Regions from separate parts of the Vibrio sp. AH4 genome, predicted to be linked through region 2. Evidence: predicted binding sites of a transcription regulator. Region 2 holds the regulator's gene; the other holds the start of a gene.
The links. The regulator PurR, encoded in region 2, represses purine synthesis genes. The targets are predictions, from matches to a motif close to TNANGNAAACGTTTNCNTNA.
Positions count from the first base shown of each region.

Region 1: pckA (phosphoenolpyruvate carboxykinase (ATP)) is a predicted target of PurR. The motif match lies at 6,830-6,849, and genes of this name have one in related genera.

Region 1 is NZ_JALAIV010000001.1:763,876-772,201, forward strand. It holds gene gspF (type II secretion system inner membrane protein GspF) at 1-673, opposite strand, end outside; gene gspE (type II secretion system ATPase GspE) at 673-2,184, opposite strand; gene gspD (type II secretion system secretin GspD) at 2,181-4,208, opposite strand; gene gspC (type II secretion system protein GspC) at 4,254-5,171, opposite strand; gene hslR (ribosome-associated heat shock protein Hsp15) at 5,401-5,778, shown strand; gene hslO (Hsp33 family molecular chaperone HslO) at 5,812-6,687, shown strand; gene pckA (phosphoenolpyruvate carboxykinase (ATP)) at 7,024-8,326, shown strand, end outside.
Region 2 is NZ_JALAIV010000001.1:2,646,978-2,655,303, forward strand. It holds gene mukE (chromosome partition protein MukE) at 1-199, opposite strand, end outside; gene mukF (chromosome partition protein MukF) at 180-1,517, opposite strand; gene cmoM (tRNA uridine 5-oxyacetic acid(34) methyltransferase CmoM) at 1,529-2,311, opposite strand; gene elyC (envelope biogenesis factor ElyC) at 2,428-3,249, shown strand; gene torR (two-component system response regulator TorR) at 3,356-4,060, opposite strand; gene torD (molecular chaperone TorD) at 4,285-4,944, shown strand; gene purR (HTH-type transcriptional repressor PurR) at 5,300-6,310, shown strand; cyclic di-GMP riboswitch class I at 6,469-6,554, shown strand; gene MKA69_RS12170 (TfoX/Sxy family DNA transformation protein) at 6,669-7,256, shown strand; gene MKA69_RS12175 (TVP38/TMEM64 family protein) at 7,538-8,227, shown strand; gene MKA69_RS12180 (putative signal transducing protein) at 8,251-8,326, shown strand, end outside.

The sequences.
Region 1 (8,326 bases), 1.9 Mb from region 2:
CCCAATGTTGCAGGAAATCACTGGCATCGAGCAGAAACTGAGTAGAAGCCGGCAAGGCTTGCCCCATTTGTACAAACTGACCCACGATTTTCGGCACTACCGCTGCCAGCAAAAATGCCACGATACCGACGGCAAACACCACCAGCACCACAGGGTAAATCATGGCTTGCTGCAGTTTGGAGCGCATTTTCTGGCGATTTTCAGCGTAATCCGCCAGTCGCTCTAACACCGAATCTAGGTGGCCGGATTTTTCACCCGCCGCAACCATAGAACGAAACAGCTCATCGAACACGTGCGGGTAATCTCCCAAGCTATCGGAGAGGGTATAACCTTCGGTGACTTTGGCACGTACTGCAACCAACATGGTGCGAATGCGCGGCTTTTCCGATTGCTCGGCAACCGCGCGTAAACACTCTTCCAATGGCATGCCGGATTGCACCAAGGTCGATAACTGGCGTGTGATCAGCGCTAAATCAGGAGTGCTAATACCACGTTTGAAAGCAAAACCTTGGCTGCGATTGCGCGCGGCTTTGGCTTGCGTTTCCACCACTTCCATGGGTACTAGGCCTTGCTCTTTCAGACGCTGGCGCACTTGACGCGCATTATCACCCTCAATCACGCCTTTTTTATGGCGTCCTTTGGCGTCCAGTGCTTTGTATTCAAACGCCGCCATTAGGACTCCTTAGTCACCCGCATCACTTCTTCTAGCGAAGTAATGCCTTGGCGAACCTTATCTAGGCCATCGTCACGAATACTCGGTGTTGTCGCACGGATATGTTTTTCCATCGCCTGCTCACCCGCTTCGCTATGAATCAACTCTTGCAGTGCTTCATCGACCAACAGCAGTTCATGAATGCCGGTTCGGCCTCGGTAACCTTTGTGGTTACACTTAGGGCAACCCGTGGCGCGATAAAGAATCAGCGGATCTTTTTTCTTGCTGTCGAACAGCTTGCGCTGCTCTTTGTCGGCTTCGTATGGCTCTTTACAATCTGAACACAAAGTGCGCACCAAGCGTTGTGCAAGCACCCCAAGCAGTGAAGAGGAGATCAAAAATGGCTCGATCCCCATATCACGTAGCCGCGTTACCGCCCCCACCGCAGTGTTGGTATGCAGCGTCGACATCACGAGGTGACCGGTCAACGAAGCTTGCACCGCAATTTGCGCGGTTTCCAAGTCACGAATTTCCCCCACCATCACCACATCGGGGTCTTGACGCAAAATGGCGCGTAAACCACGCGCAAAGGTCATGTCCACCCGTGGGTTGACTTGAGTCTGGCCGATCCCATCGATATCAAATTCGATCGGGTCTTCCACGGTGAGAATATTGCGCTCGCTGCTGTTAAGCTCCTGCAAGCCGGCGTACAAGGTGGTTGATTTACCCGAACCGGTTGGGCCGGTCACCAAGATAATCCCGTGCGGCCGTTTGATCAGGCGACGGAAGTTGTCATGGTTTTTGGGGGTCATGCCTAAGCTGTGCAGATCAAGTCGGGTCGCGTTTTTATCCAACAGACGCATTACCACTCGCTCACCGTGAGATGAAGGCATGGTTGAAACCCGCACATCGACCGCACGCCCACCAATACGCAGTGAAATTCGCCCATCTTGCGGCACCCGCTTTTCTGCGATGTCGAGTTTGGCCATCACTTTAACGCGAGAAACAAGTAGCGACGAGAGCTTGCGGCTAGGGGCCAGCACTTCACGCAGCACACCATCGACTCGAAAACGGATCGACAGCGTTTTTTCAAAGGTTTCAATGTGAATATCTGACGCACCTTCTTTGATCGCTTCACCCAACATGGCGTTGATCAGTTTGATGATCGGCGCATCGTCTTCGCTTTCTAGCAAATCTTCGTTTTGTGGCAGCTCTTCTGCCAGTGAGAAGAAGTCATCACTGTCAGCCCCAATATCTTCCATCAGTTGGCGCGCTTCTGAAGAGTCGCGTTGATAGACTTGGGTCAGCTTGCTTTCAAACTCTGCTTGCGACAAAGCAATCAGCTCAAAGGCATGTTTCACTACCCGCTTGGTTTCGACCAACGCTTGCATAGAAAGCGGCGGCAAGAAGTAAATGCTGGCTTGCGAGAAATCTTCATTCCAATCCAGCACCAACTTGAAGCGGTTAGCAAAGCTAAAAGGCAGACGACGAATCGACTGCCGTTCAGCTGGAGAGATCACCATTTCGGTCATTGCTCGGCTTCCATCTGATCAATAAAGGCTTGAATCTCAGGTGGATGACGACGGTCATCGCCAAATTTCGGCAAGACCGGCACGCTGGCATCATCCAGCAGACGTAAGCCTTTTTCGGCGCGGAACAACTGCTCAGCGCGAATGTAGTTGTATTTACGTTGAGTGATACCGTCGGCAGTCATGCCATCACGAATAATGGTTGGCTTGATAAACACCATCAGGTTTTTCTTTTCCACTTGCGAACTGGTTGAACGGAACAGTTGTCCTAGCAATGGAATATCACCCAGTAGCGGTACTTTGGATTCACTTTCTAAAGCGCGCTCGTCAATCAAACCACCCAGCACTAGCATTTGCCCGTCTTGCACCATCACCGAGGTATTGAGTTGGCGCTTGGCAAAACGTACGTCTACCGCACCATTGGCCCCCAATACGTTGGAAACCTCTTGCTCAATCTTGAGCTGGACTGAGTTGCCTTCGTTGATCTGTGGTACCACTTTGAGCTTGATACCCACTTCCTTACGATCCACGGTTTGGAATGGGTTGTCATTATTCGAGCCAGCGGTGGAACCGGTGATCACCGGAACTTCTTCACCCACGATGAATGAGGCTTCACCGTTATCCATGACGGTAATGCTCGGTGATGACAGGATGTTGGATTTAGAGTCGTTCGACACCGCACTAATGAGTGCCGTCCAATCCCCCAGAGCGATACTGACCGCGGCACCTTGCAAACCGGACAGTGCCGAAGCTAAGGTTGAGTAGTCACCTTTCGTTGTGGTCTCTTCGTAATACTTAATTTCCCCCGTATCACTAGTACGGATCGGCTTTTTCTCTATGGTGTCTTTCGCTTCTTCTAGGCCAATCATCACATTACCAATCGATGCGCCTGTATTACCGTATTGAATGACTGAGCCGCTTTCTAGCGAACCCCATTGCACTCCGAGGTTGATGCCATCCCCTTCGGCCATTTCCACAATCAAGGCTTCAATCAACACTTGTGCACGGCGAATATCTAACTGGCCAATCACTTCGAGCATCGCATTCATAATGTCTTGCGGCGCAGTGAGCACTAACGAGTTGGTATCGGAGTGTGCCGCAATCATCACCTCATTACGCTTTGAGGTTGTTTGCTGCCCAGTACCTTTTTCAGCTTGTAGGTTATCGGAAACGCCTTTCAGCACTTCAACCAAATCTTCCGCTTTGGCATATTTCAAATACACCACGCGGTTATTGCCTTTGGCTGCCATTTCGACATCCAGTTGCTTAATCAAACGCTTCAAGCGCTCACGCACTTTGGGATCGCCAGAAATCAGAATTGAGTTAGTGCGCTCATCGGCCACAAACTTAGGTTTTAAGAATTCCGGTGTGTTTTGCGCATCAGCCGTTTTGTTGAGTGCTTCGACAATCCGCACCATTTCTGCTGCTGACGCGTTATTGAGTTCAACCACTTCAATCTCTTTGTCGCCCGCTTGGTCAACGCGACGAATAATTTCCGCCAAACGGTTCACCACCGCAGCGCGACCGGTGATCAAGATGATGTTAGCTGGGTCGTAGTGCACCACGTTACCCGCGCCTGCGTTATCAATCAGTTGGCGCAGTAGCGGTGACAGTTCACGTACCGACACATTTTTCACCGCCACCACTTGGGTAATGACAGAGTCTCCACTGGCACGCTCTTCCCCACTCAAAACTGGAATCGCTGAGGTTTTCGCATCTTTGGATTTGATCACCTTGAGCACGCCGTTGTCCATTTCGACCACAGCGAAGCCATACACTTCAAGCACACTGAGGAAAAAACTGTAATACTGCTCTTCGTTTAAGGTATCAAAACTGCGCACATCCACTTTGCCGCGCACCGAAGGGTCGACAATGATGGTCTTCTCAAGATTGCGCCCAACAATATTGATAAATTCTTGAATGTCGGTGCCTTTGAAGCTGGCACTGAACTCATTTGCCATCGCTAGAGGTGTGGACAGTAAACTGCCTGCCAACAGCCATGAACTTTTTTTCAGCCAAAATTTCACTGGGAACTCCCTTGCCTCACTAACGCGTTGTCACCCGCCTCAGCGTTAAAATTGAATATATACATCATGTTGTTGACCATCACGTTCAACTGTCAGATTCATTTCAGTCATATCATTCATTGACTGAAACACGGTGTTCATTACATTGGGATCGGTCAAATCCAAGCCATTAATCGCCACTGCGACATCGCCATCTTGCAGACCAATCGATTCAAAGAGTGCCGGATCTTTTCCGGGGCTCACTCGATAACCGAGCACTTTGTCATCCCGCTTTACCTGAGACAGGCGCACATACTGGAAAATTTCCTGCGGATTTCGGGTAATCGCTTCACGAATAGCATCAAGCTTCTCTTCCAACTGAGGTGCAGGCGTCGAGGCTTGACCTTGACGTGGGATCGGTGCGTTAGGCGTAGACGGTACAGCTGGCGCAGAATAGTCCAATCCTTCAAGCATCAAGGTTTCATCACGGCCAGCATTACTCAGAATGACACGATCTGGCATCACCGCTTTTAATTTGACCTGTGTGCCTTCAATCACCTCATTGATCCCGTAGGTGGCTTGCACACCACGGTTTGCAATCACCGCCAAGCTTTTTTGCGTATCATTGCTAGCGACCACGCCAGATAAAACAAGGCTCAAACGAGTTTTGGGGGCATCAACCACCACGGGCTGCTCAACCACAGGCTCTTTTGGTTCAGTAAACACACCAAACAGATCACCTTTTTGCAATACGCTAATATCCAGCGGCTGACGATCCGGCTTTAAGCCTGATAGGGTTGGGCTCCAACTCGGCGCTTGTGCTTGTTCGCCCAGCATTAACCACACCATTTTGCCCAACGTCCAAGCCGAGGCCACCAGCAGCACTAGCGTCAATCCTTCACTGATTGGCTTTTGCCACCGCTGTGCATTTTGGCTAATCAAACGCGGCCACGTTGCAAGCGGAGGAAGTTGTTTAAATTCCATAAATTTCCACGTTATTCCTTTCTGTACTTTTACGCTTCATTTCGCGCAAATTCGCCCGTACAGATGTTTTTCAAGACTTTATGCAGGCATGGCAATATAGCACAAGCCTTATTAAGAGATCCGTCTCAAACGTTAAATTGTCGACTTGCTTGAAAAACTGCCCCGCAAACACCATTGTTAATCAAGAAAATTGGCCAAAACGTAACAAGGTTAGAGAGGAAAAGGAGCAATGAGTTCCAGTGCAGATGACGTAAGGCTGGATAAATGGTTGTGGGCGGCAAGATTTTACAAAACTCGCTCGCTCGCGCGAAATATGGTCGAAGGTGGCAAAGTCCACTATAATGGCCAGCGCACCAAACCCAGTAAATCGGTAGAACTTGGTGCACAGATCACGCTACGTCAGGGACATGACGAGAAAACTGTCATTATCGAGAAGATCTCTGACCAACGCCGTGGAGCACCAGAAGCGCAGCAGCTCTACCGTGAAACGGCTGAAAGCATCGCTAAGCGTGAACGCAATGCCATGATGCGCCAGCTCAACCCGAGTCCGGATCGACGTCCAGACAAGAAACAGCGCCGAGATCTACTCAAATTTATCCATCAGTAATTAGCCGGACAATTCCTTATGACGACAAGCTCAATGGCGAACAACATGCTACATCGCTATCTTTTTGAAGACCTCTCCGTACGTGGTGAGTTAGTTCAACTGGACGATACTTATCAGCACATGATTTCCAGTCAGGAATATCCTGCTGCGGTAAAACACCTGATCGGCGAATTGCTGGTTGCCACATCGCTGCTCACGGCAACGCTGAAGTTTGAAGGCTCTATCACTCTGCAACTGCAAGGCGATGGTCCAGTCTCTCTGGTTGTGATTAACGGTGATAACAACCAACAAGTGCGTGGTGTAGCACGTTGGCAAGGCGATATTGCCGACAATGCCAATCTGCATGACATGCTGGGCAAAGGTCACCTAGTGATCACGATTGAACCTAAACAAGGCGAGCGCTATCAAGGGGTAGTCGGTTTGGAAGGCGAGACTCTTGCCGATGTACTCGAAGGTTACTTCCTACGTTCAGAGCAGCTCAAAACTCGTTTGTGGATCCGTGTCGGTGAGCATGCGGGCAAAGCCTGTGCGGCTGGCATGTTGCTGCAAATCGTACCCGATGGTAAAGGCTCTGCCGATGATTTCGAACATTTAGAACAATTAACTGACACCATTAAGAACGAAGAGTTATTTGCTCTACCTGCCGAAGAACTGCTGTACCGTCTATACAACCAAGAGAAAGTTCAGTTGTTCGCACCGCATCCGGTCAGCTTCCGTTGTGGTTGCTCACGTGAGCGCAGTGCAGCGGCGATCATGACCGTCGCACGTGATGAGATTAATGACATCCTTGCCCAAGAGGGTGCAGTGGCTCTACATTGCGATTATTGTGGCACCACTTACTCATTCGATGCTGCGCAAGTGGCTGAATTGTATGCGCCCCAAGGCGGAAATGGTCCCGTACTGCATTAATTCGCCGCGTTTAACAAGCACGTAAAAACCGCCAAAAAGTCAGCTCCCCGCTGGCTTTTTCTTTATAAAAAACCAATAAAATCAACGATCCAAATCACAGTACGCCGTACTTAATTTCTGAGAAGTATTAATCTTTGGCCTCTGGCGCAAAGGTTTGCGCGCACGATAAAATAGTAATGCCAATATATGTGACGAGTTACCTAAAACCACAGAAACTCGGTGGGCAATATTTGAACTGCCTCCCTGTTTTCTCCTAGGTCCGTTGCTAGCATGGTGAGCAGATAACAATTACATAAATTATTACAAAATCCCTACAAAATCCTACAAGGAGCACCTATGACCGTTATGGAACATACTAAGGCTGCACAACTCGATCTAGCCCAATATGGGATCACCGGCGTAACTGAAATAGTTCGTAACCCGAGCTATGAATTGTTATTTGCTGAAGAAACCCGTTCAGACCTCGAAGGTTATGAGCGTGGTGTGGTCACCGAATTAGGCGCGGTTGCGGTTGATACTGGCATCTTCACTGGCCGCTCACCAAAAGATAAGTTTATCGTAAAAGACGATACCACCCGCGATACTCTGTGGTGGACATCAGATAAAGCAAAAAACGATAACAAACCGATTAATCAAGAGGTCTGGAATGACCTGAAAGCACAAGTTACCAAACAGCTTTCAGGTAAACGCGTATTCGTATTAGATGGTTACTGTGGCGCGAATGCAGATACCCGTCTGAGCGTACGTTTTATTACCGAAGTCGCATGGCAAGCGCACTTTGTGAAAAACATGTTTATCCGCCCTAACGAAGACGAATTGGCACACTTTAAGCCAGACTTCGTAGTCATGAACGGCGCGAAATGCACCAATGCGAACTGGAAAGAGCAGGGTCTGAACTCAGAAAACTTCACCGTGTTTAACCTGACTGAGCGCATGCAGCTCATCGGCGGTACTTGGTACGGCGGTGAGATGAAAAAAGGCATGTTCGCGATGATGAACTACTTCCTGCCGCTGCAAGGTATTGCTTCTATGCACTGCTCTGCCAACATGGGCAAAGCGGGCGATGTTGCGATCTTCTTCGGCCTATCAGGTACCGGTAAGACCACTCTGTCAACTGATCCTAAACGTGCCTTGATCGGTGACGATGAGCACGGCTGGGATGATGATGGCGTGTTCAACTTTGAAGGTGGCTGCTACGCAAAAACCATCAAGCTGTCTAAAGAAGCAGAACCGGACATTTACAACGCAATCCGCCGTGATGCTTTGCTAGAAAACGTGACCGTACGCAGCGATGGCTCAATCGATTTTGATGATGGTTCTAAAACAGAAAACACTCGTGTTTCTTACCCTATCTATCACATCGACAACATCGTAAAACCGGTTTCTAAAGGCGGTCATGCGACAAAAGTGATCTTCCTGTCCGCGGATGCCTTTGGCGTATTGCCTCCAGTATCCAAACTGACTCCAGAGCAAACCAAGTACCACTTCTTGTCTGGCTTCACCGCCAAACTGGCAGGTACTGAGCGTGGTATTACTGAACCGACTCCAACTTTCTCAGCCTGTTTTGGCGCAGCGTTCCTCACTCTGCACCCAACCAAGTATGCGGAAGTGTTGGTGAAACGTATGGAAGCGGCGGGCG
Region 2 (8,326 bases):
GTACTAGTTCGGTGTGGTAACGTTGATAAAACAGCGCCAAATCCGGTTCAAAATCAGACAGGAAGGCGTGGTTATCCAAATCGTCACTGGAAACATGACGACCTGCGCGCAGCAAACTGTCTAGCGCTGGGAATAGCGGGTTCGCAATCGCTTTGGCCAGATTCTCTGACATGTATTCATTAATATCGGTCGATGACATTCGCTTGTACCTTTGCGCCAAAATCGTTGATCGCCGTCCAGTCAGGCTGGATAGCGCGGTAGTCGGACTCGGAGTAACCCAGTCTTACCGCTTGGTCGACAACCATTCGGGCTAAATCGAAATGATGGGTTCGTGGATGGCTGGCTAGGTAATCACGCAGCACAAGGGCTAAATCAATTGCTGCGCCCTGCTCTTTATGCACTTTCAGCATGTCGCCAATCCGCTGCGCAAGTTCATCGTTCACTTGTTGCAGCTCTTCGTATTCCACTTCCATCGGCACATGACCGGTGACTTCTTCGTCACGCAGGGTCAAAGTTTCATCACGCAGATCGGATAGACGTTCTGCATCGGCGAAAGTGAGATACCAAGGTTGTTCAAAATAGTCGTTCATTGACTGACGCAGACGTTGGCTGAACGCGCGGTTCTGGTCCATATCAATCGCGGTACGAATAAACTTGTGGACGTGGCGGTCGTAACCGATCCAAAGATCAATCGACTGCTGACCCCAACTCGTAATGCGGTCGAGCTTCATTTGCAGCGCAAACAGCGTCTCTTCGATGAAGTCCAATTCCAGATCGCCATACACGCACTCCTGAATATCGAGGATTTGCGTTTGCAACTCATCGCCTGCCGCTTGCAAGGTATCTTGCAGCTCACGCAGTGTGGCGGAAGTTTCGGACAGCAAGGCTTCACAGTTGTTGATCGCATCGCGCCAATCTTTATTCAGCAGATCCGCAATCTGCTCTTTGACCGATTGCTGCTGCTCATCCATCACACGCTGGTTAAGGTCGATGCGATCGAAGATTTCACTCACCGAATATTTGAGCACGCCAAACACGTTTTTGCGCCAATGAGCGACACTGCCACCCTGCTGCGCAGATTCCACGGCTTTCGCCATCTCATCCGCGACCATAGAGAGTTGGATGGATAGTTTGAGTTTGGAAAATTCGCGATGACGAACATAGTAATCGGTAATGCCGATCGCTAAAGGAGTCAGACGGTAGATGCTGGCACCTTCCGTCATTTCGCTGGTAAAGCGACTGAGTAAGCGCTGCTTGACCAGATCATTAATCGCATTGTTAGCCCGAAAGGCTGAGGCTTCTCCCGATTCTGCAAACAAGCGCGTCACTATCGCGAATGCATCGTGAAGTTCCCCTTCTCCGAGCTCTTCATCAAATCTTTCATTACTGAGCACAGCAATCGCGAGCAAAAATGCCAGCCGCTCAGTAGGCAGATTCAATGAGAAGTCATACTGTTTTACCCAAGTGACGAGTTCGTCGATAGGCTTTTGCACAGTATCCTGAGTAAACTCACTCATTGTGTTTCCTGTTATTGTTTTTTCTTAGCCCATACGTGAATGTATCGGCCCAATGAGAGGTAAGGCTCCTGACGGCAGAATTTGCGCTCCAGTGCCACCAAATCCTCATACTGGTATTCGCCCATGTTTTTCATGTTTCCGATGTAATCACTGAAACAACGAATACCGGATTTCCCGCAGATCTCAAAACCCGATTCTTCGATCCATTGGTAGACCTCTTCGGGGAGTAAGCCTTTCTGCGGTTGTAATTTGAACCGTTTGCGGTGCGGCATATCTTCTAGCACGTGCGGAATGTTGCCACACACGGCGTTTTTGTAAACCAAACCGTGATAGTTGTAAAACATCACCGACACCATGCCGCCCGGTCTGACTTGCGCCAGCAAATTTTGCAACGCTGGTTTGGGTTCCGCTAACCATTCCATCACCGCATGAAACAGCACCAAATCCACGGGCGCATCAAGGTGTGCTTGAATCGTCTGCACTGGTGAATGGACGAAGCGATACTGCTCAAGCAGGCCATTGTTTGCAATATCCTGCTCGGCCAATTGCAACATTTCCGAAGAAAGATCACAGAGTGTCACTCGATGCCCAAGGCGAGCGATTTTTTGCGATACTTGCGCCAAGCCGCCACCTGCATCGAGTACGTGCAAGGGAACTTTTTGCGCGTCCAGTTGACTGAGAAGCTGCTCCAAATCTTCCCAAACAATGACTTGGCGGATCTCACCTTTGTCAGAACCGTATATATTTTTTGCAAATTTGTGGGCAATATCGTCGAAATTGCGATCTTCTGTCACAGTAGCTTGAGTTATGATAACGAACCGTGCCTGCTATTCTGTCATACGAATGGCAGGAATAAAGAGGCTTCGACTCTTTTTATACTCAAGTGCTGTTTTTTCGGACTGTTTTCTCTATGTTTGAGCTGAAAAAAATTTTTTCTTCACTGTTGATGCCTCTGCCAGCGCTGCTGATCATTGGTTTCGTGGGCCTGATGCTGATCATGTTCACGGCAAAACGTAAAACTGGCTGCCTAGTGGTGTTGTTCTCCCTCACTGGGTTATTTCTGGTTTCCTTTCAACCCGTGGCGACTCGTTTATTGATGCCACTTGAACGTACTTACACGGCATTTTTACCCGTAGAAGGTACTCTTGACTACGTGATGGTACTCGGTAATGGCCATGTGGTTGATGATGACATCCCTCCCACCTCCGAGCTTACTCGTGCTGCGCTCATGCGCTTAACAGAAGGCATTCGTATTAGTCGTATGTATCCGGGTTCAAAACTGATCCTCTCCGGTTACGCTGGTGGTAGTGAAGTTAGCCACGCTCGGATGATGGCGCGTGTCGCTTTAGCGTTAGGCGTACCGAAATCGGATATTATTTTGCTGGAAACCGCCAAAGATACTTGGGAAGAAGCGCGCCAAGCCGCGGCTTTCGTGCAACAAAAGCGCATGGTACTGGTCACCTCAGCAAGCCATATGAAGCGTGCGATGCGCGAATTTGAATCGGCAGGTTTAACGCCAATACCAGCACCGACTAACTACTTAGGTCATCTCAATATTGTTCAGCCTTGGGATAAATACATTCCTAAATCACGCTATCTTGAGCAAACCGAACAGTATTGGTACGAAACCTTAGGCTTATTGTGGCAAAAACTGCGTGATACCGTTGCCGGAGATGGCAGTGAACAGGTAGGAACGCCCTCTGTCGTAGAAGAAGCTCCGACAACGCCCTAATCGTTTCCCCTCCGCCAAGTTGTTAAAAATGTAAAAAACCGGCAAATACGCCGGTTTTTCTTTGTTGATGATAAGCAGTATGTATGCAAATTGAGTTCAAACGAGCTTAATCCCCTGCGAACATGTACCCTTCACCGTGAACTGTGACAAAAATTTGCGGGTTCTTCGGATCCATTTCCATCTTGGCGCGCATACGTCGAATCAACACATCAATAGTACGATCATTTGGCGCATCCACACGATGGCTGATCATATTCAAAATGCGCTCACGGCTCAGCACTTGATTAGGATAAGAGGAAAGTGCAACCAACAACTCGTATTCTGCTTTGGTGAGTTTAACCGGCTCACCATTACGGCTCAAAGCACGACGCTGTATATCGAATGTCCACTCGCCAAAGTAAACCAACGTATCGTCTGTCTTCTCACTGTATTTATCGCGGCGAGCCAACGAAATACGCCACAACAAGTTTTTCACTCGAACTTGTAGCTCACGTAAATCGACAGGTTTAGTCACATAATCGTCAGCACCCATTTCAAGGCCAACAATTTTATCGATACTGTCTGTGCGTCCTGTCACTAAAATAATGCCAATCTCCGACTGGCCACGCAGCTCTCGCGTCAATAGCAATCCATCTTCACCAGGCAAGTTAATGTCTAGCAAGACTAAATCAATGTCATTGAGCTCAAGTGCTTCTCTCATTTGTGCGCCACTTTCCGCTTCTGTTACTTGGTAACCTTCATTTTGAAAGTAACCGCTTAACTTACTACGGGTGACGAGGTCATCTTCAACCACAAGTACGTGATAACTCATAGTGCACCATTTTAAATAACGGGATTTATCGCTCACTCATTCTATTCACATTTGTTAATAATTCGAGGAATATCGTGAGAAACCCCACTTTTCCTTGATGCAACGCAAGCTTTATTTAACAGATTAACAACGTGTTCTTTTCTTTTCACAACTTGTCATATCTTGCATGATAGCTGTTCATTTTTATGGTTTAGACTAAGCGTCAATCGATTGGGAGTGCAAACATGATCCAAGAACTGAATATCCTCAATGAAAAACGCGCAGAAATTTACTGGTGGCTGTCGAGTCTCTTTTTTAAAGAGCTGACTGAACAAGATATCGCACACTATCACTCAGCTGAAATCCGTACTTTCTTAACCGGACTAGCCGATGAAGAAAGCTTAGCGACGGAAGTGAAACATTTGATTGATGCACTCAATCGCTTGCAAGATCGTCAAGATGCACAACTGGAACTTGCCGCTGATTTTTGTGATCTATTTTTAAAGTCCGATCGTGACTCAGCGCTACCCTATGCCTCTGTCTACACTGACAAAGGGTTACTCAATGGCAAACCGGCACAACTCATGCGTGAGTTACTGAGCCACTATAACGTGAATGTGGATCCGAACCTTAATGAGCCCGCCGACCATCTCGCGATTCAACTCGACTTTCTTGCGCATCTTGTTATCAGCAATAACCCGAATCAAGAAGGCTCTGACGTTAACTCCGCTCTCAAAGCACAATCTGATTTTATTGCTCAACACTTATTGAGTTGGTTATCCGTTTTTGTTGAACGTTGTACACAGTTTGACGCATTTGGTTTCTACTCGGCGGCGGCTCGACTAACGTTGGCTTTTTTACAACAAGATCAACGTTACATTGATGAGCTTCGCCAGAGTCTTTAATCACAACGTAGCGATTTTTAAGCTGCCCACTTTGCTGTTGCAAAAAGTCAGGGGCATAAACAAATCAATTGTGAAAGAACTTAAAGTTTGATGAATGAATTTCGTTGCGGTGGATACATTTGCAGTCTAAAATCCACCCGCAAACGATAAAAACGAATAAAAATGTAAACCGCTGTTTCTTGGCGGTTTTTGTATTTTTATTACTTTAGGCATAATGATTGAAGCGCTTTACGTACGGTATATGTGGTTCCTCGCCGCACAGAGTGTGAAGATTCGCTCAGTCTCGCCTTACTTCTGCTGATTTAATTAACCAATAACATTCGCTGGCATCAGCAGTCATCGACAGGAACACTCTATGGCTACGATTAAAGATGTAGCGCGCCTTGCTGGCGTGTCTACCACTACCGTTTCTCACGTTATCAACAAAACTCGCTTTGTGGCAGAAACCACCCAAGAGAAAGTGATGGAAGCGGTTAAGCAACTCAACTATGCACCGAGTGCGGTCGCACGTAGTTTGAAGTGCAACACTACACGCACTATTGGCATGCTAGTGACTCAATCAACAAACCTGTTTTTCTCTGAAGTGATCGATGGTGTGGAAAGCTACTGTTACCGTCAAGGCTACACCTTGATTCTGTGTAACACGGGCGGCATCTATGAAAAACAACGTGATTACATTCGCATGCTGGCCGAAAAACGTGTGGATGGCATTTTAGTCATGTGTTCAGACCTGACTCAAGAGCTGCAGGAAATGCTCGACGCTCACAAAGACATTCCAAAAGTGATCATGGATTGGGGTCCAGAAACGTCGCACGCTGATAAAATCATCGATAACTCAGAGGAAGGTGGCTATCTCGCGACCAAATATCTGACGGATCGTGGACACACAGACATTGCCTGTTTAAGTGGTCATTTTGTCAAAGCCGCTTGCCAAGAGCGTATTCAAGGTTTCCGCCGAGCGATGGCTGAAGCGCACTTACCCGTGAATGAAGATTGGATTCTAGAAGGTAATTTTGAGTGTGATACCGCAGTCCTTGCTGCCGACAAAATCATTGCTATGGATAAGCGTCCAACTGCCGTATTCTGCTTCAACGACACCATGGCATTAGGTCTTATGAGCCGTTTGCAACAAAAAGGAATTCGTGTTCCTGAAGAAATATCCGTGATTGGTTACGATAATATCGAACTGGCCGAATACTTCTCTCCACCACTGACCACCGTGCACCAACCTAAGCGTCGTGTGGGTAAAAATGCGTTCGAAATTCTTTTAGAGCGTATTAAAGATAAAGAACACGAGCGCCGAATTTTCGAGATGCATCCTGAGATCGTCGAACGCGACACTGTGAAAGACTTGACAAAATCCTAACTTTCTTGACAATTCACAGAGCCTATATTTGAAAGCTTGTCACATAAATATGACAAAACTAATGTAGAGCGAGTATTATTAACATGGCTCATTCTCACAATTGAAATATCAGTATGTGAGAATGACCCAAGTTTGGTTATTTTTTATCAGGAAAAATGTCACGCACAGGGCAAACCATTCGAAAGAGTGGGACGCAAAGCCTCCGGCCTAAACCAGAACATAGGTAGGTAGCGGGGTTACCGATGGCAAAAATGCATACACTATGTTGACTCATCATTGACACGGCAGTTGCATGATTTTGCTAATTTTCTCGGACCTGATTTGGTGGCGTATGTAACAATACTCCGAGACTAACAGCATGGATAAACCAGTATTAAAAGATTCAATGCGGCTCTTTGAGCAGCTAGGACGTGTGAAATCTCGTTCAATGTTTGGTGGCTTTGGTATTTTCGTCGACGAAACTATGTTTGCGCTTGTGGTTAACGATACGCTGCACATCCGTGCAGACGATGCCACAATCGAAAAGTTCAAACAGCAAGGTTATGAACCTTATGTTTATAAAAAACGTGGCTTTCCTGTCGTGACTAAGTACTACGCTCTACCTGATGATTGTTGGAGTAATCCAGCCTCTATCTTAAGTGAAGCTCGTATTGCGCTTGAGGTCGCTAAGACCGAACGTGAAACACAAGCACAAGCAAAGCCTGACCGTTTGAAAGATCTTCCCAACTTGCGTTTAGCAACGGAAAGAATGCTCAAGAAAGCCGGTATCGAAAGCGTCGAGTCTTTGCACTCTTTCGGTTCTGTTGAAGCATATAAAGCCATTCAACGTACCCATTCGGCAGAGGTTAGCCTTGAGCTGTTATGGGCTTTAGAGGGAGCAATCGAAGGTAAACATTGGTCAGTGATCCCACAAAATCGTCGTGACGAACTACTAAGACACCTTTGATTTCTCGTTTTGAGTCTGTCTTTCCTCGCCGAGTTTGTATGAATACCTTGAGTAAAATCTGATAACGCGTCCACTCGGGCGCGTTATTTTTTTGAAAGAAATACGCTGCATCCCCTGTCTTCTACTTCATAGCCCTTGTTCACACCAATCGGGCGAATTTATTTTGAGTAGATATACTTATACCCAAGTCTTGAGGCAATCGCTTTCATGACTAAGGGATAAGGTATTCCATTTATCACCATCAAAAGCTTCAATATCAAAGTGCTGACTAGGTACCGCTCATGAACAAAAAGCTCATCATTGCCCTTATTTTGATCGCGATAACGGCGATCTTGGTGACACAATTTAGCCACTATCTCACGTTAGATGTCGCCAAAGCCAAGCAAGCCGAGTTGGCAAACTACATTGATGCACATCTTGTGCAAGCCGCATTTATCTATTTTGTATTGTATGTCCTACTGACAGCCTTTTCGGTCCCCGGTGCCACTGTCGTCACCCTATTGGGTGCCGCACTGTTTGGGTTTTGGCTCAGTCTGCTGCTCGCCTCTTTTGCAAGTACGATTGGTGCAACACTTGCCTTTCTCAGCAGCCGCTTTTTATTGCGCGATTGGGTTCAAGCTAAATTTGCCGATAAGCTGTTAACCATTAACCAAGGTGTCGAACGGGATGGGGCTTTTTATCTGCTCTCGCTACGCTTAATTCCCATTTTTCCCTTCTTTTTGATTAACTTAGTCATGGGGCTCACGCCAATTTCCATTTGGCGTTACTACTGGGTCAGCCAATTAGGCATGCTGCCTGGCACCGCGGTTTATCTCAATGCAGGTACTCAACTGGCTGACATCTCTAGCTTGAGTCAGATCGTTTCTGCGCCAGTGCTCGCCTCTTTTGTGCTGCTAGGTGTATTCCCCGTGGTGGTGAAATGGTTAATGAATAAAGTTCAACGCCGGCCAATATCATCCCCTATAAAATAGGCTTTTAAACCCCATCAACCATGATGAAAATTTATACTGCAAATCATCCTTTAGAGGCTCATATCTTGATGCAGTTGTTGCATCAACAAGGGATTTTGT